4 regions of the Streptomyces sp. NPDC035033 genome follow, and region 4 is predicted to be linked to each of the others. Evidence: riboswitches for the same ligand, from Rfam matches in the RefSeq annotation. Region 4 holds a riboswitch; each other region holds the start of a gene.
The links. Region 4 has a riboswitch for cobalamin ahead of AB0E83_RS07880 (ABC transporter substrate-binding protein). Riboswitches for the same ligand answer to the same signal wherever they lie in the genome.
Positions count from the first base shown of each region.

Region 1 (7,249 bases), on a different contig from region 4:
GCCGATGCCGCGACAGAGGCCAGCGGCTACGCCGGGGCCTCCAGCGCGGCCGCCGCCGCGGCGCGCGCCGCGGCGGCGGCCGCCAAGCGACACGCGGAGGAGGCCAACCGCGCCGCAGCGGCGGCCGAGTCGCTGGCCCGGGAGGCGGCCACCGCGGCGGGCGAAGCCCGGGACGCGGCGACCTCGGCGGCGGCGCACGCCCGCAGCGCGGCGGACGCCGCGGAGGACGCGGCGGAACACGCGGGTGACGCCACCCAGGCGGCCGTCAGGTCCACCGCGCACGCCGACGCCGCCACCCAGGCGGCGACGGTGGCGACGAACGCCGTCCTGCGGGCGCAGAAGGTGTACACCATCGCCCGCAAGGTCGAGGCCGAGGAGCTCCTCGGCCGGACCAACGCCGGCATCGAACGCGCCCGGGACCAGAAGGCCGCCGAGGAGGCCCGCGTCGCCCGGACCGCGGCGCTGGAACGGTCGGCCGGGGAGCGGGAGGCCGAACGCGACCGGCTGCTGGCGAGCGCGCAGGCGCCCGGGGCGGACCTCCACGCCGTCGCCGCCCAGGGCCGCGCGCTGGCCGTGCGGGTCATGAAGGAGGGAACCGCGTGGGGCCGGGGAGCGGCCGAGGCCGCGCTGGCCGGACCCGACGAGGTCGTCCTCGACTACCTGCGCAACGGCTGGGCGAGCGCCCAGGAGCAGGACGACCGCTCGTACGTGGCGCGCCTCGCCGAGGAGAGCGAGTCCGCGGAGGTCCGTGCCGCCGCGGAGACCGCGCTCGACGGCGACGCCGCCGCGGTCTCCGCCTTCGTCGACGACGGCCAGTACCGGGTGTCCTCGGAGCTCATGCGCGTGGCCATCGCGCGCGTGATCTCCGAAGCGGGCCCCGTGGTCACCGACGCGGGCCGTGCGGCCCTGGAGAGCGGCGACCCGAAGAAGTACAGCGACTTCCTCGTCCGGGGGCAGTTCACGGCGCGGAACGACGACGAGCGGGTCCGCGCGGCCCAGCTGGTCTCGGCCGGCGGCCCCGAGGTCAAGGCCGCGGCGCGCATCGCCCTGGAGGGCTCGCCCCGTACGCTGCACGCCTTCATCGTCTCCGGCCAGTACATGGCGGTGCGCAAGGACCAGCTGGCCGCGACCCACGTGGCCCGGGTCCAGAAGCTGATCGCGGACGCCTCCAAGGTCGCGGCCCGGGCCCAGCAGAACGCCGCGACGGCGCAGAAGGTCGCCGCCCAGGCCCGCAAGGCCGCCGACGAGGCCGTCACCTGGGCCCAGAAGGCCGACGACTGGGCGGTGAAGGCGGGGGAGTACGCGGAGCAGGCCGACCAGCACGCGCGGGCCGCCGAGGCCTCGGCGGCCCGCGCGGCCGAGGACGCCGTGACGGCCCGCAGGGCCGCCGACGCCGCCGACGCCGACTCCCGCAACGCCGCCAGGTCCGCCGCGGACGCCACGCTCTCCTCCGAGATGGCGCAGGCGTCGTCGTCGACCGCCTGGGCGTACGCCGGGCAGGCGTGGCAGTCCCACCTCGACGCGGGACAGGACAGCGAGGCCGCGCTCAAGGCCGCGACCGAGACCTTCCAGGTCGCCGTCGAGAAGTACCGGCAGGAGGAGGAAGCCCGGCGGAAGGCGGCCGTCGAGGCGAAGCGGAAGGCGGTCGAGGGCGGGATGACCCCGGCCGAGCAGTACCGCTGCCAGAACGGGTACATCCCGTGCGACCCGCGGGAATTCGTCCGCTGGTGCCAGCACCACGAAATCGGCTGCGACATCCTGTCGATGGGCGACGAGTTCGGCGACGCGATGAAGGGGCTGGCGGACGTGACCGCCGAGCTCACCGGCCTGTCCGACCTGGAGGCGTGCCTCGACGGCAAGGACCTGGAGAACTGCTGGAGCCTCGCGACGGACGTGGTCGTCGGCTCGAAGTTCAAGGCGCTGGAGAAGGCGCTCGACGGCCTCGGTCAGGCGAAGACCGGCTGCAGACTGCTCGACACGGCCGCGAACGCGATGCCGCTGGCCCTGGCGGCGACCGGAAGCTCGTGCTTCGAGCACGACGTGCCCGGCATCCCGCGGGCCGTGGACGAGATCAGGGACTCCGGCGGCTGTGACGTGTGCGCCCGTCGCATCCGTGACAGCCTGGGGGGCGGCCAGATCGTCACCATCAACCCGGTCGACCAGCTCCTGCTCCCCACGTATCGGGGGGTGGACTCCGGCTGGTACTTCCACGTCGTCGTGGTGTACGAGGGGCGGGTCTACGACGCGTGGACGCCACGGGGAGGGGAATCGATCGCCGAGTACAAGTCCAGGTGGTCGAGGCACGGGAACATCGACTTCGGGTTCTGAGGAGGAACGATGGAGGACAGGGAACTCATTCTCCGCGTCCGCGAGAATCCGGGCGGATACGGACTCGGTTCCGCGTACCACCCCGTGGCGATGTTCCTCGCGGGGTACGACCTCGCGCGCTCGGGCGGGATGCTGAGAGGCTTCCACGAATGGCTCTGCGTCCGTGGCGGCGAGCTGTCCGCTCAGCACTGGATCAGGAGGATCCCGTCCGAGGCGGTCCCGGACCTCCGCTTCCAGGGGTTCGAACGGTTCACCGCGGAGCAGGACCGCCGGTCCGTCGAGCACCTCCTCTCGTCCGTCCTCGGCTTCCTCGCCGTGCGTGACGATCGGAGGGCGCTGCCGAAGATGTACGCCGCGTACGACTCCTTGCTGGACTCGGTGTACGGCGAGGCGGACGGCCCGGCGTAGGAGAGGGCCGGGGCGCCGTCCGGCGGCGCCCCGGCCGCTCGCGCTCCGGAGCGCGAGTGACCGACCCCGCATTGTGATGAAGCAGGTCAACCCACTACTGTCACAGGGCCTTGGTGTTCGGGAAACCGGTGCAGTACCGGTGCGGCCCTCGCCACTGTGATCGGGAGGTCCGGCTCCATCCCCCAGGGGAAGCCACTGCTCCGCCGCGGGAGACCGTCGTGGGGTGGGAAGGCGGAGTCGGGCGGCACTACCGTCAGCCAGGAGACCGGCCAGGGCGCGTTGTCCATCCACGAGGTGCTGGAGAGGGTCTCCCGATCATGCATATCGCCGAGGGGTATCTGCCCCCCGTCCACGCGGCCGCCTGGGGCGTCGCGTCGGCCCCGTTCGTCGTCCACGGCGTCCGCGCGCTCACCCGCGAGGTGCGCGCCCACCCCGAGTCCACCCTGCTGCTCGGCGCCTCCGGCGCCTTCACCTTCGTCCTGTCCGCGCTCAAACTGCCCTCGGTGACGGGGAGTTGTTCCCATCCGACGGGCACGGGGCTGGGTGCCATCCTGTTCCGGCCGCCGGTCATGGCGGTGCTCGGCACGATCACGCTGCTGTTCCAGGCGCTGCTGCTCGCCCACGGCGGGCTGACGACGCTGGGGGCGAACGTCTTCTCGATGGCGGTCGTCGGGCCCTGGGCGGGGTACGGGACGTACCTGCTGCTGAAGCGGTCCGGGGCGCCGCTGATGGTGGGCGTGTTCTCCGGCGCGTTCGTCGCCGACCTCTCCACCTACTGCGTGACCAGCGTCCAGCTGGCCCTCGCCTTCCCCGACCCGGGCAGCGGGGTGGCGGGGTCGCTCGCCAAGTTCGGCGGGATCTTCGCGGTGACGCAGATCCCGCTCGCCGTGAGCGAGGGGCTGCTGACCGTCCTGGTGATGCGGCTGCTCACGCAGTCCAGCAGGGGCGACCTGCTGCGGCTGGGCGTGCTCGCCCGGCCGGAGGCGAAGCGGCGCGAGGAGGCTGCGGCGTGATGAGCCGGAACGCGAGGATCAACACGCTGCTGCTGGCGCTCGTGGCGGCGCTGGCGGTGCTGCCGCTGGCGCTCGGCCTCGGCGACCACAAGGAGGAGCCGTTCACCGGCGCCGACGCGGAGGCGGAGACGGCGATCACCGAGATCGAGCCGGACTACGAGCCGTGGTTCTCCCCGCTGTACGAGCCGCCGTCCGGCGAGATCGAGTCGGCGCTGTTCGCCCTCCAGGCGGCGCTGGGCGCCGGTGTCCTCGCGTACTACTTCGGGCTGCGGCGCGGCCGGCGGCAGGGCGAGGAGCGGGCCGCGGCCCGCGCGGAGGGCGGCGCGCCCGCCCCGGACGCGGACAAGGACGCGTAGCCGCCGATGCTGCCGATCGACGCGGCGGCGCACGGCAGTCGCTGGCGCCGCCGCCATCCGGCGGAGAAGGCCGTGCTCGGCTTCGGCCTGACGCTCTGCGCGGTGTGTCTGCCGCCGTGGCCGGGGGCGGTCCTGGTCGCGGCGGCCACCCTCGCGGTGCTGCTCGGTCCGGCCGGCGTGCCGGGCCGGCAGCTGTGGCGGGCCTTCCGGATCCCGCTCGGTTTCTGCGTCACGGGCGCGGTGCCGCTGCTGTTCGCGGTGGGCGGGCCCGGGGGCGCCGTGGCCTGGGCCCCGGACGGTCCCGCGCACGCCGGGGAGCTGCTGCTGCGGACGGCGTCGGCCTCGCTGGGGGTGCTGCTGTTCGCCTTCACCACGCCGGTGTCGGACGTGCTGCCGCGCCTGGTGCGGGCCGGGGTGCCGGCGCCGGTGGTGGACGTGGCCCTGGTGATGTACCGGATCGTCTTCCTGCTGCTCGACGCGCAGGCCAAGGTGCGCCAGGCGCAGGCGGCGCGGCTCGGGGCGACCACCCGGGCGGCCGTGTGGCGGTCGCTGGCCGGGCTCGGCGCGACCTCGTTCGTGCGGGCCTTCGACCGGGCGCAGCGGCTCCAGACCGGTCTCGCCGGGCGGGGGTACGACGGCACGCTGCGGGTCCTGCTGCCCGGGGCGGCGGTCTCCCGTCCGTTCCTCGCGGCGACGGGCGGTCTCCTCGCGGGGCTCGTCGCCCTCACCCTCGTCCTGGAAAGGCTCCTGCCATGACGGCCCCCACCCCGGTCGTGGAACTGGTCCGCGCGGGTTTCGCGTACGAGGACGGGCCGCCCGTCCTCACCGATGTCGGCTTCGCGGTGCCGGAGGGCCGGGCGGTCGCGCTGCTCGGGCGCAACGGCGGCGGGAAGACGACGCTGCTGCGGCTGCTGAGCGGCGGGCTGCGGGTCGGCAGCGGGGCGCTGCTCCTGGACGGCGCGGAGGTGGCGTACGACCGGAAGGGGCTGACCCGGCTGCGGACCTCGGTGCAGCTGGTGACGCAGGACCCGGACGACCAGCTCTTCGCCGCGTCGGTGGCGCAGGACGTGTCGTTCGGGCCGATGAACCTGGGGCTGGCGGAGGAGGAGGTGCGGCTCCGGGTGGCGGAGGCGCTGGAGGCGCTGGACATCACGGCGCTCGCCGACCGGCCGACGCACCTGTTGTCCTACGGGCAGCGGAAGCGGGCGGCGATCGCGGGCGCGGTGGCGATGCGCCCCCGGGTCCTGATCATGGACGAGCCGACGGCGGGCCTGGACCCGCACGGCCAGGAGCGGCTCCTGGAGACCCTGGAGCGGCTGCGGGCGGCGGGCACGACGCTGGTCATGGCCACCCATGACGTGGACCTGGCGCTGCGGTGGGCCGACGAGGCCGCGGTGCTCTCCCCCGCCGGGCTGCGCACGGGCCCGGCGGCGGAGCTGCTGGCGGACGACGCGCTGCTGGAGGCCGCGCGGCTGCGGCGCCCGTGGGCGGTGTCGGTCGGCCGCCTCCTGCGGGCGCGGGGGCTGCTGCCGGAGGGCGTGCCGGGGCCGCGGACGGCGGAGGAGCTGGATCTGCTGCTGGACGGGGTGGGCTGAGCGGGGGCGTCGGCGGCGTTCAGTCGTCGGCGGCCACGAGCAGGGTGAGGCGGCGGGCCGCGCGGTCGACGAGGACGAGTTCGTGGAACTCGCCGTGGACGCTCGCCCAGTCGTAGTACTCGTCCTCCCCGAGGCCGTTCAGGTGGTGGACGGAGTCCGCCGTCGCCAGGGGATCGTGTGCCTCGCGGCGCAGGGCCTCGGCGAGCGGGCCCGGGAGGGGGCCGTACTGCTCGGCCCAGGTCGCCAGGAGCCGGGCGGCCCGCTCCCGGCCGATGGACTCGTACGCCTCGGGGGTGAGGAGGCGGAGCCAGTACTCGCCGTGGCGGGTGCCCCCGGGGTCCACTCCGCCGCCGGCATAGTCGTCGCGGAACTGCTCGTGGGCGACGAGCCCGGCGAGGAGGTCCCGGTCGGGGGCGGACGGGTCGGAGAAGCGGAAGCGCCTCACGTCGAGCCAGCGGAAGGCGTGCGCGTACCGCTCGGCGAAGGCGAAGTGCCGGAAGTTCACGAAGGCGCTGGACTCGTGCGTGAGCGTCTCTGTCACGGGGTCCACCCTAAGCACGCGCGGCCTCGCCTCTACCGAGTAGTAACCATCACACCCCGATTCTTCTGCAACTAGTTGCAGAAGGGTGGGCGCGTCACCTACAACAGGGTGCGACGATCCCTGCGCGAGGAGGCGCCCCGTGACCGCGACGACCCCGTACCCGCATCTGCTCAGCCCGCTCGACCTCGGCTTCACCACCCTGCCCAACCGGGTGATCATGGGGTCGATGCACGTCGGCCTGGAGGAGACCGAGCACGGCTTCGAGCGGATGGCCGCCTTCTACGCGGAGCGCGCCCGCGGCGGCGCCGGCCTCATCGTCACCGGCGGCATCGCCCCCAACGAGGCCGGCCGGCCGTGGGACGGCGGCGCCAAGCTCACCACCGCCGAGGAGGTCGCCGAGCACCGGCTGATCACCGGCGCCGTGCACGCCGAGGGCGGCCGGATCGCGATGCAGATCCTGCACTTCGGCCGGTACGCCTACCACCCCGGCCTCGTCGCCCCCAGCGCGATCCAGGCCCCCATCAGCCCCTTCGTGCCGAACGAGCTGACCGACGCCGAGGTCGAGCGGACCGTCGAGGACTACGCCCGGTGCGCCGAGCTCGCCCGCGAGGCCGGCTACGACGGCGTCGAGGTGATGGGCTCCGAGGGCTACCTCATCAACGAGTTCATCGCCGCCGCCACCAACCACCGCACCGACCGCTGGGGCGGCTCCTACGAGAACCGGGTCCGCTTCCCGCTGGAGATCGTCCGCCGGATCCGCGAGCGCGTCGGCACCGACTTCATCATCGTCTACCGCCTCTCCATGCTGGACCTCGTCCCCGGCGGCTCCACCCTGGAGGAGGTCGTCCGGCTCGCCAAGGAGATCGAGGCCGCCGGCGCCACGATCATCAACACCGGCATCGGCTGGCACGAGGCCCGCATCCCCACCATCGCCACCTCCGTCCCGCGCGGCGCCTACACCTGGGTGACGAAGCGGCTGATGGGCGCGGTGAGCATTCCACTCGTCAC
Region 1 is NZ_JBEZUZ010000131.1:3,928-11,176, reverse strand. Features, by position in the region: gene AB0E83_RS32750 (ALF repeat-containing protein) at 1-2,328, shown strand, start outside; gene AB0E83_RS32745 (hypothetical protein) at 2,338-2,736, shown strand; cobalamin riboswitch at 2,803-3,025, shown strand; gene AB0E83_RS32740 (energy-coupling factor ABC transporter permease) at 3,054-3,749, shown strand; gene AB0E83_RS32735 (energy-coupling factor ABC transporter substrate-binding protein) at 3,749-4,105, shown strand; gene cbiQ (cobalt ECF transporter T component CbiQ) at 4,112-4,861, shown strand; gene AB0E83_RS32725 (ATP-binding cassette domain-containing protein) at 4,858-5,700, shown strand; gene AB0E83_RS32720 (hypothetical protein) at 5,720-6,241, opposite strand; gene AB0E83_RS32715 (NADPH-dependent 2,4-dienoyl-CoA reductase) at 6,381-7,249, shown strand, end outside.
Region 1: another riboswitch for cobalamin. It lies ahead of AB0E83_RS32740 (energy-coupling factor ABC transporter permease); the one in region 4 lies ahead of AB0E83_RS07880 (ABC transporter substrate-binding protein).

Region 2 (7,249 bases), on a different contig from region 4:
CATCGCGCTCTGTCTGATCGCCCCGTTCGTGGCGATGCTGTGGGTGAGTTCGTACGCGAAGGCCGAACCCCTTCTCGCCGGAATACCTTTCTTCTACTGGTACCAGATGCTGTGGGTGCTGATCGCCACCGCGCTCACCGCCGTCGCCTACAAGCTCTGGCAGCGCGACCAGCGCGCCCGTCGCGTCCGTGAGGGGGGTGCGGACCGATGAAGGACGTCAACGTCGTCGCGCTCGCCGTCTTCGTCTTCTTCTTCCTGGCCGTCACGGTCATGGGCTTCCTCGCCGCGAAATGGCGGAAGGCGGAGAACGAGAACAGTCTCGACGAATGGGGCCTGGGCGGCCGTTCGTTCGGCACCTGGGTCACCTGGTTCCTGCTCGGCGGCGACCTCTACACCGCGTACACCTTCGTCGCCGTCCCGGCGGCCATCTACGCGGCGGGCGCGGCCGGATTCTTCGCCGTGCCGTACACGATCCTGGTCTACCCGCTGATCTTCACCTTCCTGCCGCGCCTGTGGTCGGTCTCGCACAAGCACGGGTACGTCACCACCTCCGACTTCGTCCGCGGCCGCTTCGGCTCCAAGGGCCTCTCCCTCGCGGTCGCGGTCACCGGCATCCTCGCCACGATGCCGTACATCGCGCTCCAGCTCGTCGGCATCCAGGCCGTCCTGGACGTGATGGGCGTCGGCGGCGGCGAGGACACCCACTGGTTCATCAAGGACCTGCCGCTGCTGATCGCCTTCGGCGTGCTCGCCGCGTACACCTACTCCTCGGGTCTGCGCGCGCCCGCGCTCATCGCCTTCGTCAAGGACACCCTGATCTACCTGGTGATCGCGGTGGCGATCATCTACATCCCGATCAAGCTGGGCGGTTTCGACGCGATCTTCGACGCGGCGAACGAGAAGTTCACCACCAACAAGGCGGGCGGGCTCGTGCCGACCGAGGCCGGGCAGTGGACCTACGCGACGCTCGCGCTCGGTTCGGCGCTCGCGCTCTTCATGTACCCGCACTCCATCACGGCGACCCTGTCGTCGAAGAGCCGCGAGGTCATCCGCCGCAACACCACGATCCTGCCGCTCTACTCGCTGATGCTGGGCCTGCTCGCGCTGCTCGGCTTCATGGCGATCGCCGCCGGGATCAAGGTCGAGAACGGCCAGCTCGCCATCCCGCAGCTCTTCGAGTCCATGTTCCCCGCCTGGTTCGCGGGCGTGGCCTTCGCCGCCATCGGCATCGGCGCGCTCGTGCCGGCCGCGATCATGTCGATCGCCGCGGCCAACCTCTTCACCCGGAACATCTACAAGGACTTCCTCAAGCCCGGGGCCACCCCCGAGCAGGAGACCAAGGTCTCCAAGCTGGTCTCCCTCCTGGTGAAGGTCGGCGCCCTCGTCTTCGTCCTCACCATGGACAAGACGGTCGCCATCAACTTCCAGCTCCTGGGCGGCATCTGGATCCTCCAGACCTTCCCGGCCCTGGTCGGCGGCCTGTTCACCCGCTGGTTCCACCGCTGGGCGCTGCTCGCCGGCTGGGCCGTCGGCATGGTGTACGGCACGATCGCCGCGTACAACGTGTCGACGCCGAAGCAGAAGCACTTCGGCGGCTCCTCGGCCGAGATCCCCGGCATCGGCGAGATCGGCTACATCGGCCTCACCGCCTTCGTCCTCAACGTCCTGGTGACGGTGGTCCTCACCTTCGTCCTCAGGGCCGCGAAGGCCCCCGAGGGCGTCGACGAGACCTCCCCCGCGGACTACACGGCCGACGCCGGCGACGCCGGGGTCCGCACCGAGCTGCCGAAGGTCGGTGCCGGAAGCCACTGACGGCACGCGGTACGGGGCGAGGGCCCGGGGCGGAAAACCCCGGGCCCTCGCCGTGCCCGCCGGGCAGACTGCCGGGCATGGACTTCACGATCAGGGCCGTGCGGCCCGAGGAGCACAAGGAACTCGGCGAGATCACCGCACGGGCGTACCTCGACGACGGCCACCTCTCCTTCGGCGAGGCCGACGGGTACCTGCCCGTCCTGCGGGACGTGACCCGCAGGGCCGGCCTGGCGGAGGTGCTCGTGGCGGTGGACGGGGACGGGGCGGTCCTCGGCGGCGTCGCCTTCACGGCCGGCGGGAAGGAGTACGCCGACATGGCCGTCGACGGCGAGGCCGAGTTCCGGATGCTGGCGGTCGCCCGCGCGGCGCGCGGCCGGGGCGTCGGCGAGGCGCTGGTACGGGCCTGCGTCGAGCGCGCCCGCGAACGGGGCAGCGCGCGGCTCGTGCTCTCCACCCAGACCCGGATGACCACCGCCCACCGGCTCTACCGGCGGCTGGGCTTCGTCCGGGTGCCCGAGCGGGACTGGAGCCCGGTGCCCGGCCTGCCGCCGCTGATGGCCTTCTCCCTGGAACTCTGAACCACCGCGACCCGCGGGGACACAACATGTGGGGGGTGCCGAGAGGGGCGCCCCCCACATGTATGCTCGTCCTCGCTGTCGCCGCAGGGGAATCCGGTGCGAATCCGGAACTGTCCCGCAACGGTGTGCTTCGTGCGCTTATCCACGGAGTGAGTCCGAGCACCTGCCGGCAGTGCGCCCGGTCCGACCGTTCCGGGTGCCGACGACGTCCGGGCCTCGCGGAATGGGCCGGTGGACGCGGGCGCATCCGCGCGTACGGACGCCCGCCCCTCCCCCGCCGCGGCCCCGGGCCGAGCGAGGGAGAGCCCCCACGTGACCATCGCGCCTGCGGGTCCGTCAGCTGCCGAGACCGCCGCGACCGACGGCGACGGCCCCGGGACCGTACTGCTGCGGACCCTGACCGACCTCACCGCCGACCTCACCGACACCGACCCCGGCCGGGTCGCCGCCGCCGCGCTGCGCGGCCGGCACGCCGGTTCGGACGAGGCGGAGCTGCGCGAACTGGCCACCGAGGCCGCCGCGGGCCTCATCTCCGAGGACCCCGCCTACTCCCGGCTCGCCGCCCGGCTGCTGACCCTCACGATCGCCGAGGAGGCGGCCTCGCAGGGCGCGGTCTCCTTCTCCGCCTCGGTCGCCACCGGCCACCGCGAGGGCCTGATCGCCGACCGCACCGCCGCCTTCGTGGCGCTGCACGCGGACCGGATGGACGCGCTGATCGACCCGGCCGCCGACGACCGCTTCGGCTACTTCGGCCTGCGGACCCTGTACTCGCGCTACCTGCTGCGCCACCCGATCACCCGCAAGGTCGTCGAGACCCCGCAGCACTTCATGCTCCGGGTGGCCGCCGGCCTCGCCGAGGACGACTCGGTCCGCGCCCTGGACGAGGTGGCGGCGCTGTACGGGCTGATGAGCCGGCTCGACTACCTGCCCTCCTCGCCCACGCTCTTCAACTCCGGCACCCGCCACCCGCAGATGTCCTCCTGCTACCTGCTGGACTCCCCGCTGGACGAGCTGGACTCGATCTACGACCGCTACCACCAGGTCGCGCGCCTGTCGAAGCACGCGGGCGGCATCGGCCTGTCGTACTCCCGGATCCGCTCGCGCGGCTCCCTGATCCGCGGCACCAACGGCCACTCCAACGGCATCGTGCCGTTCCTGAAGACGCTGGACGCCTCGGTCGCCGCCGTGAACCAGGGCGGCCGCCGCAAGGGCGCCGCCGCCGTCTACCTGGAGACCTGGCACGCGGACATCGAGGAGTTCCTGGAGCTCCGCGACAACACCGGCGAGGACGCCCGCCGCACCCACAACCTGAACCTCGCCCACTGGATCCCGGACGAGTTCATGCGCCGGGTCGACGCCGACGCCGAGTGGTCGCTCTTCTCCCCCGCCGACGTGCCCGAGCTCGTCGACCTGTGGGGCGAGGAGTTCGACGCCGCCTACCGCGCCGCCGAGGCCAAGGGCCTGGCCCGTCGCACGATCCCGGCCCGCGACCTGTACGGCCGGATGATGCGGACCCTGGCGCAGACCGGCAACGGCTGGATGACCTTCAAGGACGCCTCGAACCGCACGGCCAACCAGACCGCCGAGCCCGGCACGGTCGTCCACTCCTCCAACCTGTGCACCGAGATCATCGAGGTCACGAACGACGGCGAGACGGCCGTCTGCAACCTCGGCTCGGTCAACCTCGGCGCGTTCGTCGACACCGCCACCGGCGACATCGACTGGGAGCGGCTGGACGCCACCGTCCGCACCGCCGTGACCTTCCTCGACCGGGTCGTGGACATCAACTTCTACCCGACCGAGCAGGCCGGCCGGTCCAACGCGAAGTGGCGCCCGGTGGGCCTGGGCGCGATGGGCCTCCAGGACGTCTTCTTCAAGCTGCGCCTCCCCTTCGACTCGGCCGGGGCCCGCGCGCTGTCCACCCGGATCGCCGAGCGGATCATGCTCGCCGCGTACGAGGCGTCCGCCGACCTCGCCGAGCGCAACGGCCCGCTGCCGGCCTGGGAGAAGACCCGTACCGCCCGGGGCGTGCTCCACCCCGACCACTACGGCGTCGAGCTCGCCTGGCCCGAGCGGTGGGCCGCGCTGCGCGAGCGGATCGCCGCCGTCGGCATGCGCAACTCCCTGCTCCTCGCCATCGCCCCGACCGCGACGATCGCGTCGATCGCGGGCGTGTACGAGTGCATCGAGCCGCAGGTCTCCAACCTCTTCAAGCGCGAGACGCTCTCCGGCGAGTTCCTCCAGGTCAACTCGTACCTGGTGGACGAGTTGAAGGAGCTCGGCGTGTGGGACGCGCAGACCCGCGAGGCGCTGCGCGACGCCAACGGCTCGGTGCAGGGCTTCACCTGGGTGCCGGCCGAGGTCCGCGAGCTGTACCGGACGGCGTGGGAGATCCCGCAGCGCGGCCTGATCGACATGGCCGCCGCCCGCACCCCGTTCCTGGACCAGTCGCAGTCCCTGAACCTGTTCATGGAGACGCCGACCATCGGCAAGCTGTCGTCGATGTACGCGTACGCCTGGAAGCAGGGCCTGAAGACCACGTACTACCTGCGCTCCCGCCCGGCGACCCGGATCGCCCGCGCGGCGCGGGCCGCCGCCCCCGTCCCCGTCCAGGTGACCCCCGAAGAGGCCGTCGCCTGCTCCCTGGAAAACCCCGAGTCCTGCGAGGCCTGCCAGTAATGACCACTTCCGCGGAGAAGAACCTCCTGGACCCCGGGTTCGAGCTGACCCTGCGTCCGATGCGCTACCCGGACTTCTACGAGCGCTACCGGGACGCGATCAAGAACACGTGGACGGTCGAGGAGGTGGACCTCCACTCGGACGTCGCCGACCTCGCCAAGCTCACCCCCGGCGAGCAGCACATGATCGGCCGCCTCGTCGCGTTCTTCGCGACGGGCGACTCGATCGTGGCCAACAACCTGGTCCTGACGCTGTACAAGCACATCAACTCCCCCGAGGCGCGGCTGTACCTGAGCCGTCAGCTCTTCGAGGAGGCGGTGCACGTCCAGTTCTACCTGACCCTCCTGGACACCTACCTGCCCGAGCCGGACGACCGCGCGGCGGCCTTCGCGGCGGTCGAGAACATCCCCTCCATCCGCGAGAAGGCGCAGTTCTGCTTCCGCTGGATGGACTCGGTCGAGAAGATCGAGAGGCTGGAGACGGCCGCCGACCGCCGCCGCTTCCTCCTCAACCTGATCTGCTTCGCCGCCTGCATCGAGGGCCTGTTCTTCTACGGGGCCTTCGCCTACGTGTACTGGTTCCGCTCCCGCGGCCTGCTGCACGGCCTGGCGACCGGCACCAACTGGGTCTTCCGCGACGAGACCATGCACATGAACTTCGCCTTCGAGGTCGTGGACACGGTCCGCAAGGAGGAGCCGGAGCTCTTCGACGACGCCCTCCGGCAGCAGGTCACGGAGATGCTGAAGGAGGCCGTCGAGGCGGAGCTCCAGTTCGGCCGCGACCTGTGCGGCGACGGCCTGCCCGGCATGAACACCGAGTCCATGCGCGCGTACCTCCAGTGCGTCGCCGACCAGCGCCTCCAGCGGCTCGGCTTCCCCCCGGTCTACGGCTCCGAGAACCCCTTCGCCTTCATGGAGCTCCAGGGCGTCCAGGAACTCACCAACTTCTTCGAGCGCCGCCCCTCCGCCTACCAGGTGGCCGTCGAGGGCACGGTCGACCTGGACGAGGACTTCTGATCCGTACGCGAAGGGCCCCGCACTCGTGGAGTGCGGGGCCCTTCCGTGTCTCCGGGGCCGGTCAGGCGTTGGGGACGACCGGGTAGCGGGGGGTGCCCTCCTCCATCTGGCGGAGGGCGTCCTTGCGGTCGCGCTTGGAGAGCTTGTCGATGTACAGGGTGCCGTACAGGTGGTCCGTCTCGTGCTGGAGGCAGCGGGCGAAGTAGCCGGTGCCGCGGACCTTGATGGGGTTGCCGTGCAGGTCCTGGCCGTGGACCTCGGCGAAGTCCGGGCGGGCCAGCGCCGCGTAGGCGGTGGGGACCGACAGGCAGCCCTCGTTGGAGTCGTCGAGGAAGCGGCGGTCGGCCGGCAGCTCCTGGAGCACCGGGTTGACCACGTGGCCGGTGTGGCGGACGCCCTCGTCGTCGGGGCAGTCGTAGACGAAGACCTTCAGGCCGACGCCGATCTGGTTGGCGGCGAGGCCGACGCCCTCCGCGGTCTTCTGGCTGGCGAACATGTCGTCGACCAGCGCCGCGAGCTCGGGGCCGAACTCGGTGACGTCCTCGCACTCGTGGTGCAGGACCGGGTTGCCGACCACCGTGATGGGACGGGAGGTGCCCCGCTCGCGGTGGGCGAGCTCGCGCGCCTCGCAGTCCTCGGTGTCCACGATGTAGCCGTCGTCGTCCAGGGCGTAGCCCGTGAAGATCTGCTCGCCCGTCTCCTGCTGCGCCATGTGCCGCCGCGCCTTCCTGAAAACCCGATTCCGTCGGAGGACAGCCTACGGGGCCGGGGCGGAAGGCTCAGCAGACCTCTTCGAGATCGCGCCACTCCCGGCTGTCGGGGCTGTCGGCGACCCAGCCGTCGAGGAGGCCGCGCACCAGGTCGGCCGGGGCGGCGATGCCGCACTCGCGCTCGGGCACCCACAGCTCGCCGGGCGAGCGGTGGCCGAGCGGGCCGGGGTGGCCGGGCTCGCTGTGGTCGTGCGGGTCGACGTGGTCGCCCTCGCCCTCGGCGCTGGGCATGGTCGACTCGGAGCAGGCCCGGCACAGGAGGCGTACCGACGAGGACCAGTCCTCGGCGGCGAAGCCCGCCTCGGCGGCCAGCTGCTCCAGGGCGTCCCGGTCGGCCTCGGTGGCGGCCTCCAGGAGGACCACCCAGGTGGGGACCGGTGAGGGCGCCCACAGC
Region 2 is NZ_JBEZUZ010000074.1:14,049-21,297, reverse strand. Features, by position in the region: gene AB0E83_RS25895 (DUF3311 domain-containing protein) at 1-211, shown strand, start outside; gene mctP (monocarboxylate uptake permease MctP) at 208-1,812, shown strand; gene AB0E83_RS25885 (GNAT family N-acetyltransferase) at 1,890-2,390, shown strand; cobalamin riboswitch at 2,440-2,576, shown strand; gene AB0E83_RS25880 (ribonucleoside-diphosphate reductase subunit alpha) at 2,703-5,069, shown strand; gene AB0E83_RS25875 (ribonucleotide-diphosphate reductase subunit beta) at 5,069-6,085, shown strand; gene def (peptide deformylase) at 6,147-6,797, opposite strand; gene AB0E83_RS25865 (hypothetical protein) at 6,865-7,249, opposite strand, start outside.
Region 2: another riboswitch for cobalamin. It lies ahead of AB0E83_RS25880 (ribonucleoside-diphosphate reductase subunit alpha); the one in region 4 lies ahead of AB0E83_RS07880 (ABC transporter substrate-binding protein).

Region 3 (7,249 bases), on a different contig from region 4:
GGTCGTACACCTCCGTCACCGTGCGCTCGGAGGTGGAACCCGTACAGCCGGCGACGTGGGTGAGGCCGCCCGCGCGGGCCACGTCGACGCCGCGGCGGATCGAGTCGATCCAGGCCGAGCAGGAGTACGGGACGACGATCCCGGTCGTGCCGAGGATCGACAGGCCGCCGAGGATGCCGATGCGGGGGTTCCAGGTGGAGCGGGCGATCTCGGCGCCGTCGTCGACGGAGATCGTGATCTCGACGTCCCCGGGGGCGTCGTGGGCCGCCGCCACCCCGGCCACGTGGTCGCGCATCAGCCGGCGCGGCACGGGGTTGATCGCCGGCTCGCCGACCTCCAGGGGGAGGCCCGGCAGGGTGACCGTGCCGACGCCCTCGCCCGCGCGGAAGACGACGCCGGAGCCCGGCGGCAGGAGCCGTACCGTCGAGCGGATCACCGCGCCGTGGGTGACGTCAGGGTCGTCACCCGCGTCCTTCACCACCGCCGCCATGGCCGCGTCGCCGGTCAGGGACTCCGCCGTCAGGGCGAAGGACGGCGTCTGGCCCCTGGGCAGGGTGATCGTCACCGGGTCGGGGAACTCCCCGGTCAGGAGGGCGGTGTACGCGGCCGTCGTCGCCGCCGTCGCGCAGGCGCCGGTCGTCCAGCCGGGCCGCAGGCCGGTGTGCTTGAGTTGGGCCTCGCGCCCGCCGCCGGTACTCACGAAAGGTCTCCCATGCACGTGCTCATTCTCGGAGGGACGACCGAGGCCCGCGCCCTGGCCGGGCTGCTGCATCCCGGCACGAGGGTGACCAGCTCCCTCGCGGGGCGGGTGGCGAACCCCCGGCTGCCGGCCGGGGAGGTGCGGATCGGCGGGTTCGGCGGGCCGGACGGGCTCGCGGCGTGGGTGCGCGAGCACGCCGTGGACGCGGTCATCGACGCCACCCATCCCTTCGCCGAGCGGATCAGCTTCAACGCGGCCCGGGCGGCCGCCGCCGTCCATGTTCCCCTGCTGGCGCTGCGCCGCCCCGGGTGGGTCCCGGGGGAGGGGGACGACTGGCGCGACGCGGGCTCCCTGGAGGAGGCCGCCGCCGCCCTCGACGGCCTCGGCGACCGCGTCTTCCTCACCACCGGCCGCATGGGCCTCGCCGCCTTCGCCGACCGCCCGGAGTGGTTCCTCGTCCGGTCGGTCGACGCCCCGGAGGCGCCGATGCCGACGCGCACCGAAGTCCTCCTGGACCGGGGCCCGTTCACCCTCGAAGGGGAACGGGAACTGATCGCCCGCCACCGCGTCGACGTCCTGGTGACGAAGGACTCCGGCGCCGCCGCCACCGCCCCCAAGCTCACCGCCGCCCGCGAGGCCGGCATCCCGGTCGTCGTCGTCCGCCGCCCCCCGGTCCCCGGGGGCGTCCCGACGGCGGCCACCCCGGAGGAGGCCGCCGCCTGGGTGGCCCGGGGCGCCCGTCAGCCGTAGCGGCGCGGCGTCCAGGCGATCGTGCGGCCGTCGCCCCGCTCGACCGCGCGGGTCTGCGAGGAGCCGATGAGGAGCAGGGTGCGCATGTCGACCTCGGAGGGGTCCAGGGTCTTCAGGGTCACCACCCGGACCGACTGCTCGGGTCCGCCGACGTCGCGGGCGACGACCACGGGGGTGTCGGGGGAGCGGAGCTCCAGGAGGAGGTCGCGGGCGGCGGCGACCTGGTGGGTGCGGGACTTCGAGCCCGGGTTGTAGAGGGCGAGGACGAGGTCGGCCCCGGCGGCGGCGCGCAGCCGGTCCGCGATGACCTCCCAGGGCTTGAGGCGGTCGGAGAGCGAGATCGTCGCGTAGTCGTGGCCCAGGGGGGCGCCGGCCGCCGCGGCGGCCGCGTTGGCGGCGGTCACGCCGGGCAGGACCCGTACGGGGACGCCGGCGTAGGCCGGTTCGCAGGCGACCTCCAGGACGGCCGTCGCCATGGCGAAGACGCCGGGGTCGCCGCCGGAGACGACCGCCACCTTGTGGCCGCGCCGGGCCAGGTCGAGGGCGAACTCGGCGCGCTCCGACTCGACCTTGTTGTCGGAGCCGTGCCGGACCTGCCCGGGGCGCAGGACCGGGACCCGGTCGAGGTAGGTGGTGTAGCCGACGAGGACGTCGGCGTTGACCAGCGCGCCGCGCGACTCGGGCGTCAGCCAGGGCGCGCCGGCGGGGCCGGTGCCGACGACGGTGACCTCGCCGCGCTCGCGCACGGGGTTGGCCCGGTCGATGCGGGAGGGGAGGACGGCGACGGAGAAGTACGGGACGGTCTCCGGGTCCACGTCGGCGAGGCGCTCGGTCCGCTCGCCCGCCATGAACGCCCGCTCCACGTACCGGGCGTCCTCCAGCCGGCCGGCCCGCTCCAGGGCGCGCCGGACGGCGGGGAAGGTGCGGCCGAGCTTCATCACGACCGCCGAGTCGGCGGCCGCGAGGCGGGCCGTCAGCTCGTCCTCCGGCAGGGTGCCGGGGACGATCGTGAGGACCTCCTCGGCCTCGCACAGCGGCTCGCCGAGCCGGGCGGCGGCGGCGCTGACGGAGGTGACGCCGGGGATGACGGTGGTGTCGTAGCGGTCCGCGAGCCGCTTGTGCATGTGCTGGTAGGAGCCGTAGAAGAGCGGGTCGCCCTCGGCGAGGACGGCGACCGTGCGGCCCGCGTCGAGGTGGGCGGCGAGCCGGGCCGCGGCCTCCTCGTAGAAGTCGTCGAGCGCGCCCCGGTAGCCGCCGGGGTGGTCGGTGGTCTCCACGGTGAGCGGGTACATCAGCCGCTCCTCGACGTGGTCCTCGCGCAGGTGCGGGGCGGCGATGGAGCGCGCTATCGAGCGGCCGTGGCGGGCCGAGTGGTAGGCGACGACGTCGGCCTCGGCGATGGCCTTGACGGCGGCGAGGGTGAGCAGGTCCGGGTCGCCGGGGCCGAGGCCGACCCCGTACAGCTTGCCCTTCACAGCGGTCATGCCTGGATCTCCGGTTCGTGCGCGAGGGCGTTGAGGGCGGCGGCGGTCATCGCGCTGCCGCCGCGGCGGCCGCGGACCACCAGGTAGTCGAGGCCGAGGTCGTTGGCGGCGAGGGCGTCCTTGGACTCGGCGGCGCCGATGAAGCCGACGGGGATGCCGAGGACGGCGGCCGGCTTCGGCGCGCCCTTCCCGATCATCTCCAGGAGGTGGAAGAGGGCGGTGGGGGCGTTGCCGATGGCGACGACGGAGCCTTCGAGGCGGTCCCGCCACAGTTCGAGGGCGGCGGCGGAGCGGGTGGTGCCGAGCTCGGCGGCGAGGGCGGGCACGGCCGGGTCGGAGAGCGCGCACAGCACCTCGTTGTCGGCGGGCAGCCGCTTGCGGGTGACGCCGGAGGCGACCATCTGCGCGTCGCAGAGGATGGGGGCGCCGGCCCGGAGGGCGGCGCGGGCGCTCGCGACGACGCCCGGCGAGTAGGCGATGTCCCGGACGAGGTCGGTCATGCCGCAGGCGTGGATCATGCGCACGGCGACCGTGGCGACGTCGTCGGGCATCCCCCCGAGGTCCGCCTCGGCGCGGATCGTGGCGAAGGAACGGCGGTAGATCTCGACGCCGTCCTTCTCGTACTCGTACATCCTCAGCTCTCCATCGGTGTCGTACGGGCCGCCGCCACGGCTTCGGCCAGGGCGGTACGGGGGACGGGGACGCCGTCCAGCAGATACGTGGCGGAGTCCCGGGCGGTGACCTCGACCCAGGTGCCGTGCGGGTGCCCGCAGCGGCGCGCGCAGCCGGAGAAGTGCACGGGCAGCGGCCCGGGGGGCGCCGTGCGGGCGTCCGCCCGGACGTCGGCGAGGGACTTGGCGCAGCCGGGCAGGCCGGTGCAGGCGGTGACGCCGGTGCCGGGGGCGGCCGGGTCGGTGATCAGGCCGTGCGCGGCGAGGACGGGGAGCCGGGCGGGGGCCGCCCCGACGGCGACCGCTCCGCGCCACGGGGTGAGCCGGAGCTCGTCGGCGCCGTCGGCGAGGGCCCGCAGGCCGTCGGCGGTGAGCCGGCCGAGGGGGGCGAGGACGTGCAGGGCGCGGTCGCCGAGGGGGCCGGGCGCGGGCGGCGGCGCCGGCGGGAGGGAGAGCGGGGGTACGGGCTCCGCGGCGATCCCCGCGCGGGCCAGGGCGCCGGCCCACTCCGGGACGTGCCCGGCGGGCAGCTCGCGCGGGCGCCACGCGCCGGTCCCGGTGGCCTCGGCGGCGTCGAGGAAGGCGAGGGCGCAGGCGAGGGCGGCGCCGGCGGCGTCGGCGGCGGGCAGGCGGAAGGTGCCGGAGCCGGTCTCCAGGAGGACGGCTCCGTCCGGCGCTGCGACCAAGGTCACATCGCCGCCGAGTCCGGCGACGTCGCCGCGGCCGTCGTCGAGGACGAAGAGGAAGCGGCCGGAGAGGGCCGCGGCGCGGGGCTCCGCGCACAGCGCCGCGTCCAGGGCGCGGGCCCACAACTGCGCGTCCCCGTGGCCGAGTCCGTCGAGTCCGGCGGCGGGCGAGGCCACGATGTTGCGGACCCGTTCGTGGGTGGGGGAGGGCAGCAGGCCGGCCGCGCCGAGGAGGGCGGCGAGCTCCGCCCCGCAGCCCTCGCCGAGGCCGCGCAGCTCCGCGTTGCCGCGCGAGGTGACGCTGATCCGCCCGTCGCCCAGGGACTCCGCCGCGCCGGCCAGGACCTCGGCCTGACGGGGAGTCAATCTGCCTGCGGGCAGGCGGAGTCGGGCCAGGCGGCCGTCGTCGGCGGGGTGCAGGCGCAGCGCCCCGGGGCAGGCGTCGCCACGGTCCCGTATGCGAGGTTCGCCCGGTTCGGGCGGCGGGGGTGGGGTGGGCGGCATGGCGGCGAGCATACCCACGGGGAACCGGGCGGCCACCGAGTGTGATCCGGCCGACTCCCCGGCCCCCTCCGGCCCGCGGGCGCCAGGATCTACTATGCAGATCGGCATGGGGTCCCAGGACCCCGGGGAGGAAGCCCGGTGAGAATCCGGCGCGGTCCCGCCACTGTGAGCCCGAGCCGGCGACGGCACGGGTGAGTCAGGAACTCCCCGCCGACCACGACCACCCGGGGCGCGGAAACCCCGAGGAAGGGCCTGAGCCTCGCCATGCTCCTGCTGCTGTCGCACTCCGACACCGACCTGCTCAGCGCCCGTGCGGCCGGCGGACCGGTGGAGTACCGCTTCGCCAACCCCGCCCGGCTCCCGCTCGCCGACCTCCCCGCCCTCCTCGACGGGGCCGAGCTGGTCCTGGTCCGCCTCCTCGGCGGCGTCCGCTCCTGGCAGGACGGCCTGGACGCGGTCCTCGCCACCGGGAAGCCGGTCGTCGTCCTCAGCGGCGAACAGGCCCCCGACGCCCAGCTGATGGCCGCCTCCACCGTCCCGGTCGGCGTCGCCACCGAGGCGCACGCCTACCTCGCCCACGGCGGCCCCGCCAACCTGGAGCAGCTCGCCCGCTTCCTCTCCGACACCGTCCTGCTCACCGGCCACGGCTTCGAGGCCCCGGCGCCCGCCCCGACCTGGGGCCCGCTGGAGCGCACCGCCCGCGTCACCGAGGGCCCGACGGTCGCCGTGCTCTACTACCGCGCCCACCACATGAGCGGGAACACCGCCTTCGTCAGCGCCCTCTGCGACGCCGTCGAGGACGCCGGGGCCCGCGCGCTGCCGCTGTACGTGGCCTCCCTGCGGGCCCCCGAGGAGGAGCTGCTCGCCGTCCTGCGCGGCGCCGACGCGATCGTCACCACCGTCCTCGCCGCCGGCGGCACCAGGCCGGCCGAGGCGCAGGCCGGCGGCGACGAGGAGGCGTGGGACGCGGGCGCGCTCGCCGCGCTCGACGTGCCGATCCTCCAGGCGCTGTGCCTGACCGGTTCCCGGTCGGCCTGGGAGGAGAACGACGAGGGCCTGTCGCCGCTGGACGCGGCCAGCCAGGTCGCCGTCCCCGAGTTCGACGGCCGGCTCATCACCGTCCCGTTCTCCTTCAAGGAGATCGACGCCGACGGCCTGCCCGCCTACGTCGCCGACGCCGAGCGCGCCGCCCGCGTCGCCGGCATCGCCGTCCGCCACGCCCGCCTGCGGCACATCCCGAACGCCGGGAAGAAGCTGGCGCTGGTCCTCTCCGCCTACCCGACCAAGCACTCCCGCATCGGCAACGCCGTCGGCCTCGCCACCCCCGCCTCCGCCGTCGCGCTGCTGCGCCGGCTGATCGAGGAGGGGTACGACTTCGGGCCCGCCGAGGAGCTGCCCGGCCTGGTCTCCGGCGACGGCGACGAGCTGATCCACGCCCTCATCGAGGCCGGCGGCCACGACCAGGACTGGCTCACCGAGGAGCAGCTGGCGAAGAACCCGGTCCGCATCCCGGCCGCCGACTACAAGCGCTGGTACGCCGAGCTGCCGGCCGAGCTGCGCGAGCGGGTCGAGGAGCACTGGGGGCCGGCCCCCGGCGAGATGTTCCTCGACCGGTCCCGGAACCCGGAGGGCGACATCGTCCTCGCCGCCCTGCGGCGCGGGAACCTGCTGATCCTCATCCAGCCGCCGCGCGGCTTCGGCGAGAACCCGATCGCGATCTACCACGACCCGGACCTGCCGCCGTCGCACCACTACCTGGCCGCCTACCGCTGGATCGCGGCCCGCGCGGAGGACGGCGGCTTCGGCGCCGACGCGATGGTCCACCTCGGCAAGCACGGCAACCTGGAGTGGCTGCCCGGCAAGAACGCGGGACTCTCCGCCGCCTGCGGCCCCGACGCGGCCCTCGGCGACCTGCCGCTGGTCTACCCGTTCCTCGTCAACGACCCGGGCGAGGGCACCCAGGCCAAGCGCCGCGTCCACGCCACCCTCGTCGACCACCTCGTGCCGCCGATGGCCCGCGCCGACTCCTACGGCGACATCGCGCGCCTGGAGCAGCTCCTCGACGAGTACGCGCAGATCTCCTCCATGGACCCGGCGAAGCTGCCCGCGATCCGCGCCCAGATCTGGACGCTGATCCAGGCCGCGAAGCTCGACCATGACCTCGGTCTGGAGGAGCGCCCGGAGGACGACGGCTTCGACGACTTCCTGCTGCACGTCGACGGCTGGCTGTGCGAGGTCAAGGACGCCCAGATCCGGGACGGCCTGCACGTCCTCGGCACCGCCCCCACCGGCCCCGAGCGGGTCAACCTGGTCCTCTCCATCCTGCGCGCCCGCCAGATCTGGGGCGGCACGCAGGCGCTGCCGGGCCTGCGCGAGGCGCTCGGCCTGGACGAGTCGGCCGCGACGCGGACCACCGCCGACGAGGCGGAGGCGAAGGCCCGCGCGCTGGTCGAG
Region 3 is NZ_JBEZUZ010000001.1:266,240-273,488, forward strand. Features, by position in the region: gene AB0E83_RS01250 (cobalt-precorrin-5B (C(1))-methyltransferase) at 1-700, opposite strand, end outside; gene AB0E83_RS01255 (cobalt-precorrin-6A reductase) at 713-1,450, shown strand; gene AB0E83_RS01260 (precorrin-2 C(20)-methyltransferase) at 1,441-2,934, opposite strand; gene AB0E83_RS01265 (precorrin-8X methylmutase) at 2,931-3,566, opposite strand; gene AB0E83_RS01270 (cobalamin biosynthesis protein CobG) at 3,569-4,795, opposite strand; cobalamin riboswitch at 4,887-5,021, shown strand; gene cobN (cobaltochelatase subunit CobN) at 5,060-7,249, shown strand, end outside.
Region 3: another riboswitch for cobalamin. It lies ahead of cobN (cobaltochelatase subunit CobN); the one in region 4 lies ahead of AB0E83_RS07880 (ABC transporter substrate-binding protein).

Region 4 (7,249 bases):
AACTGCTGCGCGCCCTCTCGCCGATGAGCCGCGTCGACGCCCTCGACGTCCCCCTCCTCGCCGTCCACGGCGCCCACGACACCAACGTCCCGCCGAACGAGTCCGAACAGATCGTGCGCGCCGCCCGGGACCGCGGCCTGGAGGCGGAACTGCTCCTCCTCCACGGCGAGGGCCACGACTTCCGCCGCGCCGACAGCCGCCGCCTCTTCCGCCGCACCGCCGCGGACTGGATCGAGAAACGCCTCCTCCCGTGACCGCGGGACGGCCCGGCCGGACCCCGTGCCCGGGCCCCGGCCGGGCCGGCCGCCGGCTACAGGTACGGGCGGGTGATCAGCTCGATCGCGTGTCCCGCGGGGTCCTTGAAGTACACCCCGCGACCGCCGTGCTCGTGGTTGATCTCACCGGGGCGCCGCATCTGCGGGTCGGCCCAGTGCTCGACGCCCCGCTCGCACAGCCGCCGGTACGCCCGGTCGAACAGCTCGTCGTCGATCAGGAACGCGTAGTGCTGCATCTGGATCTCCACCGGCGGCTCGGCGAACTGGAGCAGCACCCCGTCGTGGAGCTGGACGTTGGTGAACGGACCCCAGGACGGCGCTTCCGGGAGTTCCAGCAACTCCCGGAAGAACAGGGACGATTCGGCCCGGTCCTTGGCGGCGATGATGGTGTGGTTGAACGTGACTGCCATGCGGTGACCTCGTTTTCGCTCGGCACGAAGAGAAGAAGGGACTCGTGTGTGCGCGAGCGCGGGGAGGTCCGCGGGTGGAACGGGGGTGCCTGTCGAGCACCCGCCGGGCGATCAGCCTTCCACCGGGTAGCCGATCCGTGCGTGGCGTGTCGCCGATCCGGTGTTCATGTCGGACGACCTTACGGGATCCCGCCGATCATGACAACGGGCGGAGACCGGCCACCGGACGGTCCACCGGACGCGCGGACGCGGACGGGTCGTTCCGGAGGAGTTCCCGCTCCACGGGGTAGCGATGTCCCATGCCTCTCGCCGCCGAGACCCTGCTGCCCGTCGACACGTCGCTCGCGGTCGCGCTCGTCGTGCTGCTCCTCGTGGCCACCGCCGTGGTCGCGGTGTTCCGGCTGTCGCCGGACGGATCGTCCCGGCGGGCCCGCGAGATCGTCACGGCCGGACTGCGGGCGGTCGCGCAGCTGGCGGCGGTCTCGGCGCTGATCGGCTGGGCCGTCCACCACACCGCGGCCCTGCTGGGGTTCCTCCTGCTGATGCTCGCCGTCGCGACCCGGACCGCCGGCCGGCGCATCACCGGCAACGGGACCTGGTGGTGGGCGGCGCTCCCCCTGGCGGTCCCGGTGGTGCCCACCGTGGCCGGGCTGGTCGCGGCGGGGCTGCTGACCGTGCCCGGCATCGCCGTCGTCCCCGTCAGCGGCATCCTCGTCGGCGGCGCGCTGACCGCGACGGTCCTCGCCGGCCGCCGCACGCTGGACGAACTGACCCAGCGTCACGGGGAGGTCGAGGCCGGCCTGGCGCTCGGCCTCCCCGAGCGCGCCGCACGGCTCGAAGTGGCCCGCGCCGCGGCCTCGGACGCGCTGCTGCCCGCCCTGGACCAGACCCGCACCGTCGGTCTGGTCACGCTGCCGGGCGCCTTCGTCGGCATGCTGCTGGGCGGGGCGTCCCCCGTCACCGCCGGGGCGGTCCAGCTCTTCGTCCTCGTCGCCCTCCTGGCCGTCGAGGCGCTCGCCGTCGCCCTGACCCTCGAACTCGCCGCCCGCGGCAGGATCCACCGCCGTCCCGCGTCCGGGCCCCGGCGCGGCGCGGCTCCCCGCGCCTGACCGGGAGCCGGGCGTTCCGGGCCGCGGCCCGGGCGCGGGCCCGTTCAGCCGTCCGCGGACGCGGGGCCGAGGAAGCGGACGTGGGGACGGCCGTCGGGGCCGGGCCGGGTCACCGTCGCGCGCACCCCGTAGACGTCCGCGACGAGCCGCTCGGTGAGGACCTCCGCCGCCGGTCCCGCGGCCACCACCCGCCCCTCGCGCAGGACCACCAGGTGGTCGCAGTACATCGCCGCGAGGTTGAGGTCGTGCAGCGCGAGGACGGAGGTGAGCCGCAGCCCGGCGAGCAGGGACAGGAGCTCCAGCTGGTGCTGGACGTCGAGGTGGTTCGTCGGTTCGTCGAGCAGCAGCTCGCGCGGCTCCTGGGCGAGGGCGCGGGCGATCTGGACGCGCTGCCGCTCGCCGCCGGAGAGGGTGCTCCAGGCGCGGTGGGCCCGGTCGGCCAGGCCGGTGCGGGCGAGGGCGGAGCGCACGGCCTCCTCGTCGGCCGCCGTCGCCGGCGACCACGCCCGGCGGTGCGGGACGCGCCCGAGGCGTACGGCGTCGGCGACGGTGAGGTCGACCTGGGTGTCGGCGTGCTGGGCGACGACGGCGACGCGCCGGGCCCGCGTCCGGCGCGGGACGGCGCCCAGCGGGGCGCCGTCCAGGGTGACGACGCCGGCGTCCGGCGCGAGGACGCCGGACAGGACGCGCAGGAGGGTGGACTTCCCCGAGCCGTTCGGGCCCAGCAGCCCGGTGAGCGTGCCGGGGCGCGGCGCGATGGTCACGCCGTCCAGGAGGAGCGCGCCGCCGGCGGTGCGGGAGACGCGATCGGCCCGCAGGCCCGTGCCGCCGCCGGCGCGCGTCGGGGGCCCGGTCACCGGGGGCTCCGGGTGCGGTACAGGACGAGGACGAAGGCGGGGACGCCGACGAGCGAGGTCACCACGCCGACCGGGACCTCCTGGGGAGCGAGGACGGTCCGGGCGAGGGTGTCGGCCCACACCAGGAAGACCGCCCCGGCCAGGGCGGCCGGCGGCAGCAGCCGGGCGTGGCCGGGGCCGGTGAGGGCGCGGACCGCGTGCGGCAGGACCAGGCCGACGAAGCCGATCGCGCCGGCGGACGAGACGAGGACGGCGGTGAGCAGGGCGGTGACCGAGAGGAGGACCAGGCGGGTCCGCGCCACGGAGACGCCGAGCGACGCCGCCGCGTCCTCGCCGAACGCGAAGGCGTCGAGGGTGCGGGCGTGTCCGCCGCAGACCAGCAGGGCCGCGGCGAGGACGGCGGCGCACACGCCGACGTCGGTCCAGCCGGCGCCGGTGAGCGAACCGAGCAGCCAGAAGAGGACCCCCCGGGTGGTCTCGGCGTCGGCGGCGGTCATCACCACGAAGGAGGTGAGCGCCGAGAAGAGCTGCATCGCGGCGACCCCCGCCAGGACGACGCGGTCCGTCGACCCGCCCAGGGTGTGGCTGAGGAGCAGGACCAGGGCGAAGGCGCAGAGGGCGCCGAGGAAGGCGCCGCCGGAGACGGAGACCAGGCCCCCGCCCACGCCGAGGACGACGACCGCGACGGCGCCGGTCGAGGCGCCGGAGGAGACGCCGAGGACGAACGGGTCGGCGAGCGGGTTGCGCAGCAGGGACTGCATCACCGCGCCGCAGACGGCGAGTCCCGCGCCGCACACGGCGGCGAGGAGCGTCCGGGGCAGCCGGAGGTTCCAGACGATGCCGTCCCGGACGGGGCTGAGGCCGGACGGGGCTCCGCCGAGGTGGGAGGCGATGACGGACCAGGTGTCGGCGACGCGGATGTCGGCCGGGCCGAGGGTGACGGCGAGGGCGACGGAGACGCACAGCAGGAGGAGCCCGGCGGCCCCGGCGAGCGGCGGGACCGCCCGCGAGGAGCGGGCGGGGCGGCGGACCCGGGGGGCCGTCTCCTCGGTGGCGGGCGGACCCGCGGGGCCGGGCCGGCTCACTTCGCGAACCCGTACGCCCGCAGCGCGGCCGCCGTCTTCTCGATGCCCTCCACGGTGCGGATCGTGGGGTTCATGGCCTGGCCGCTGAGGACCACGTACCGCTTCTTCCGCACCGCCGTCATGTTCCGGGTGACCGGGTGCGACTCCAGGAACGCGATCTTCTTCGCGGCGCTCTCGGCGGACTGGGCCCGGCGCGTCAGATCGGCGATCACCAGCACGTCGGGGTCCCGGTCGGCGACCGTCTCCCAGTTGATCTGCGGCCACTCCTCCTTGGTGTCGTCGAAGACGTTCCGGACCCCGAGCGCCCGGCTGACGATCCCCGGGGCGCCGCAGCACCCGGCCATGTACGGCCCCTGGGAGTCGGAGAACCAGTAGAGGACGGACGCGCCGCCGAAGTCGGAGCCCGCCGTGGCCCTCTCCACCCGGGCGCGGAGCTCTCCGACGAGCTTCTCGCCGCGCTCCGGCACGCCGAACACCCGGGCCAGGTCACGGATCTCGCCGTACACGGTGTCCATGGTCAGCGGTGCGGTCCGCACGCCGTCGCCGTCCCCGCCGTTGTCCTTGCCGACGCAGTCGGCGGGGGAGAGGTACGTGGGGACGCCGAGCTCGGCGAACCGCTCGCGGGGGGCGACACCGCCCTTGCCCAGCGTGTAGAGGAAGGAGGCGCTGACGAAGTCGGGTTCGGCGTCGAGCACCTTCTCGAACGACGGGTAGCGCTCGGCGAGCCGGGGGACCTTCGCGTTCGCCTTCTCCAGGCCCTTGAGGACGGGGTCCGTCCAGGTGGCGGTGCCCGCCATGCGGTCGGCCAGGCCGAGGGAGAGCAGGATCTCGGCCGATCCCTGGTCGAGGGCGACGGCACGGCGGGGCGGGCGGTCGACCTCGACCCGCTGCCCGCAGTTGCCGAGGCTGACCGGCCGGTGGCCGGCGTCCGCCCCCTTCGCCCCGGACGGGGCCTCCTGGCCGCCGGTTCCGCAGCCGGCCAGGAGGACGGCGCCGGCGAGGAGGAGCGCGGCGGGACGGGCGGGACGTGCGTGGGGCATGAGAGGGGTCCTCTGCGTCACGGCTCATGCGCGGAGCCTGTCGAACGGTGCTCCCCGGACGACGGCGCACGGCGCCGGGGCCGCCAGCAGGTCTTCGGACTCGGGGTCGTCCGGACGGGGCGCCTTCCCAGGCCCCCTCGGGGCCCAGTGGCCGATGCTCCGCCCGTCACCCTCACCGCTGCGCGTCAGCTCCGGATTCCCACCGGATTCCCTGACCCGCGCACAGATCGTGTCGATGTGTACACAGGTGCGACTGGCCCGGGCAAGCTACCACAGACGGGTCGCGGCCCAGGATTACCCACCCGCGACCGGACGCCCGGTCTCGCTGCGCGAAACAGCTCGAAGACGACGCGCTTCGCGCACTTTCGAGCACATCCGGTGCGGGGAGTATGGTGGACGGGCAGTTCGCGGGTCCAGACGTCGAAGGAGTTCCGAGGCATGTCCAAAGGTGAGCGGTGGCACGCTCTGCTGGATCTGCTGGCCGCCGAGGGCAGGCTGGACGTCGAGGAGACCGCCGCCGCCCTGGAGGTCTCGTCCGCGACGATCCGGCGGGACCTCGACGAACTGGCGGAGCAGCGGATGCTGATCCGGACCCGGGGCGGGGCCATCGCGCACGGCGTCTCGTACGAGCTGCCCCTGCGCTACAAGTCCTCCCGGCACGCCACGGAGAAGCAGCGCATCGCGGCCGCCGCCGTGGAACTCGTCGCCCCCGGGGACGTCGTGGGGTTCAACGGGGGGACGACCACCACCGAGGTGGCCCGCGCGCTGGCCCTGCGGGCCGGCGGGGAACGGCGGGACGCGGCGGACGGCGCGACGCCGGTCTTCACCGTGGTGACCAACGCCCTCAACATCGCCGGCGAACTCGCCGTGCGGCCCCAGGTGAAGCTCGTGGTCACCGGCGGCGTGGCCCGGCCGCAGACGTACGAGCTGGTCGGCCCCCTGACGGCGGGGGTGCTGAACGAGGTCGTCCTCGACGTCGCGGTCCTGGGCGTCGACGGGCTCGACCCCCGGCTCGGCGTGATGACCCGGCAGGAGGACGAGGCGAGCATCAGCCGGCTGTTCGCCGAACGCGCCCAGCGGGTCGTCGTGGTCACCGACTCGTCGAAGCTGGGGAGGCGGGCCTTCGCCCGGATCTGCGGCCTCGACGCCGTCGACGTGGTCGTCACCGACGCGGCGGCCCCCGCGGACGCCGTCGCCCGCCTCGACGACATGGGCATCAAGGTGATCACGGTCTGAGGCCCCCCCGGCGGCACGGCACCGCCCCGGACACCGGGAGGCGTCCGGGGCGGTGCCGCCGGCGGTCAGGGGGCGACGGCCATGTCGAACAGATGGATGTTGCCGTTGCTCGGCAGCACCACGAACTCCACCCGCTTGGCCGGGTCGAGCGGGATCGAGTGGGCGAAGACGCGGTACGCGATGCCGGCGTTGCCGTACCCGCCGGGCCGGTTGCGCCCGTCGCTCGACGCCACCAGGGTCGCCCCGTGGGCGTTCGCCGGGTCGAAGGACCAGTTCGGGAAGCCGAAGGAACCTGTGCCGCTCGTCCCGTCGGTGTAGTACACGGTCGCGGTGCCCGCCGCCCCGCTGGTGACGCCCGAGCCGAGGAGGACGAGCCGGCTGCCGCTGCCGTCGAGGGCGACGGCCTGGCCGGTGGTGGAGACGTTGTTCCTGGTGCCGGCGGGGACGTCCGGCCAGCGCAGCTCCGCGCCCAGGGCCTTCACCGTCGCGCCGGGCCGCAGCCCGACGGCGGCGAGCTTCTGCGCGGAGAAGCTGTTGCCCTCGCCGTCGTAGTCGCCGGGCCGGGTGTCGCTCTCGTCGGTCACGCCCACGTTGTTGTAGGCGGCGGCCAGGTTCGGCAGGGGAGTGCCGCTGCGCTGGGTCCGGGTGGCGGTGGCGGAGCCGGCCCCGTCGCCGCCGCGGTACGTCGCGGTCGCGGTGAACGTACGGACGGTGAATCCGGCGCGCCGCTCCGGCACCCGGATCCGGAAGGCGGCCTCGGCGGAGGCGCCCGCGGCCAGGGAGCCGTCCACCCGGACGGCGGAGGGCTGGACGGCCCATCCGGCGGGGCCGCCGAAGGTCACCTCCAGCGCACGCATCCGGTCCGGCCCGGGGTTGGTGACGGTCACCTTCACCGTGACGACGGCGGGGCCGTCCAGGTCGACGGGGGAGATCGCCACCGTCGTCCCGGCGGCGGCCGGCCGGGTCTCCGCCGCCGTGACGGCGGGGTTCCCGTCCGCGGTGGCGGTGGCGGTGGCGGTCGAGGCCGGGAGGACCATGAGCGCGCCCGCCACGGCCGCGGCTCCGAGCGATCCGATCAGTCGTGCTGGTCTCACGTACTGCTCCTTCGGGGGAGGGACGGAGGCCGCGTCAGGCGACGGGCGGCATCTCGGTGGTGCGCGAGTCGAGGCCCATGCGGAGGTTGACCCACGCGCCCCGGGTGAAGTCGGGGACCGGGACGGGACGCCCTCCGGCTGCC
Region 4 is NZ_JBEZUZ010000012.1:39,158-46,406, reverse strand. Features, by position in the region: gene AB0E83_RS07905 (alpha/beta fold hydrolase) at 1-254, shown strand, start outside; gene AB0E83_RS07900 (VOC family protein) at 311-685, opposite strand; gene AB0E83_RS07895 (ABC transporter permease) at 985-1,794, shown strand; gene AB0E83_RS07890 (ABC transporter ATP-binding protein) at 1,839-2,651, opposite strand; gene AB0E83_RS07885 (iron chelate uptake ABC transporter family permease subunit) at 2,648-3,619, opposite strand; gene AB0E83_RS07880 (ABC transporter substrate-binding protein) at 3,733-4,776, opposite strand; cobalamin riboswitch at 4,844-5,049, opposite strand; gene AB0E83_RS07875 (DeoR/GlpR family DNA-binding transcription regulator) at 5,215-6,012, shown strand; gene AB0E83_RS07870 (NEW3 domain-containing protein) at 6,078-7,106, opposite strand; gene AB0E83_RS07865 (Gfo/Idh/MocA family oxidoreductase) at 7,141-7,249, opposite strand, start outside.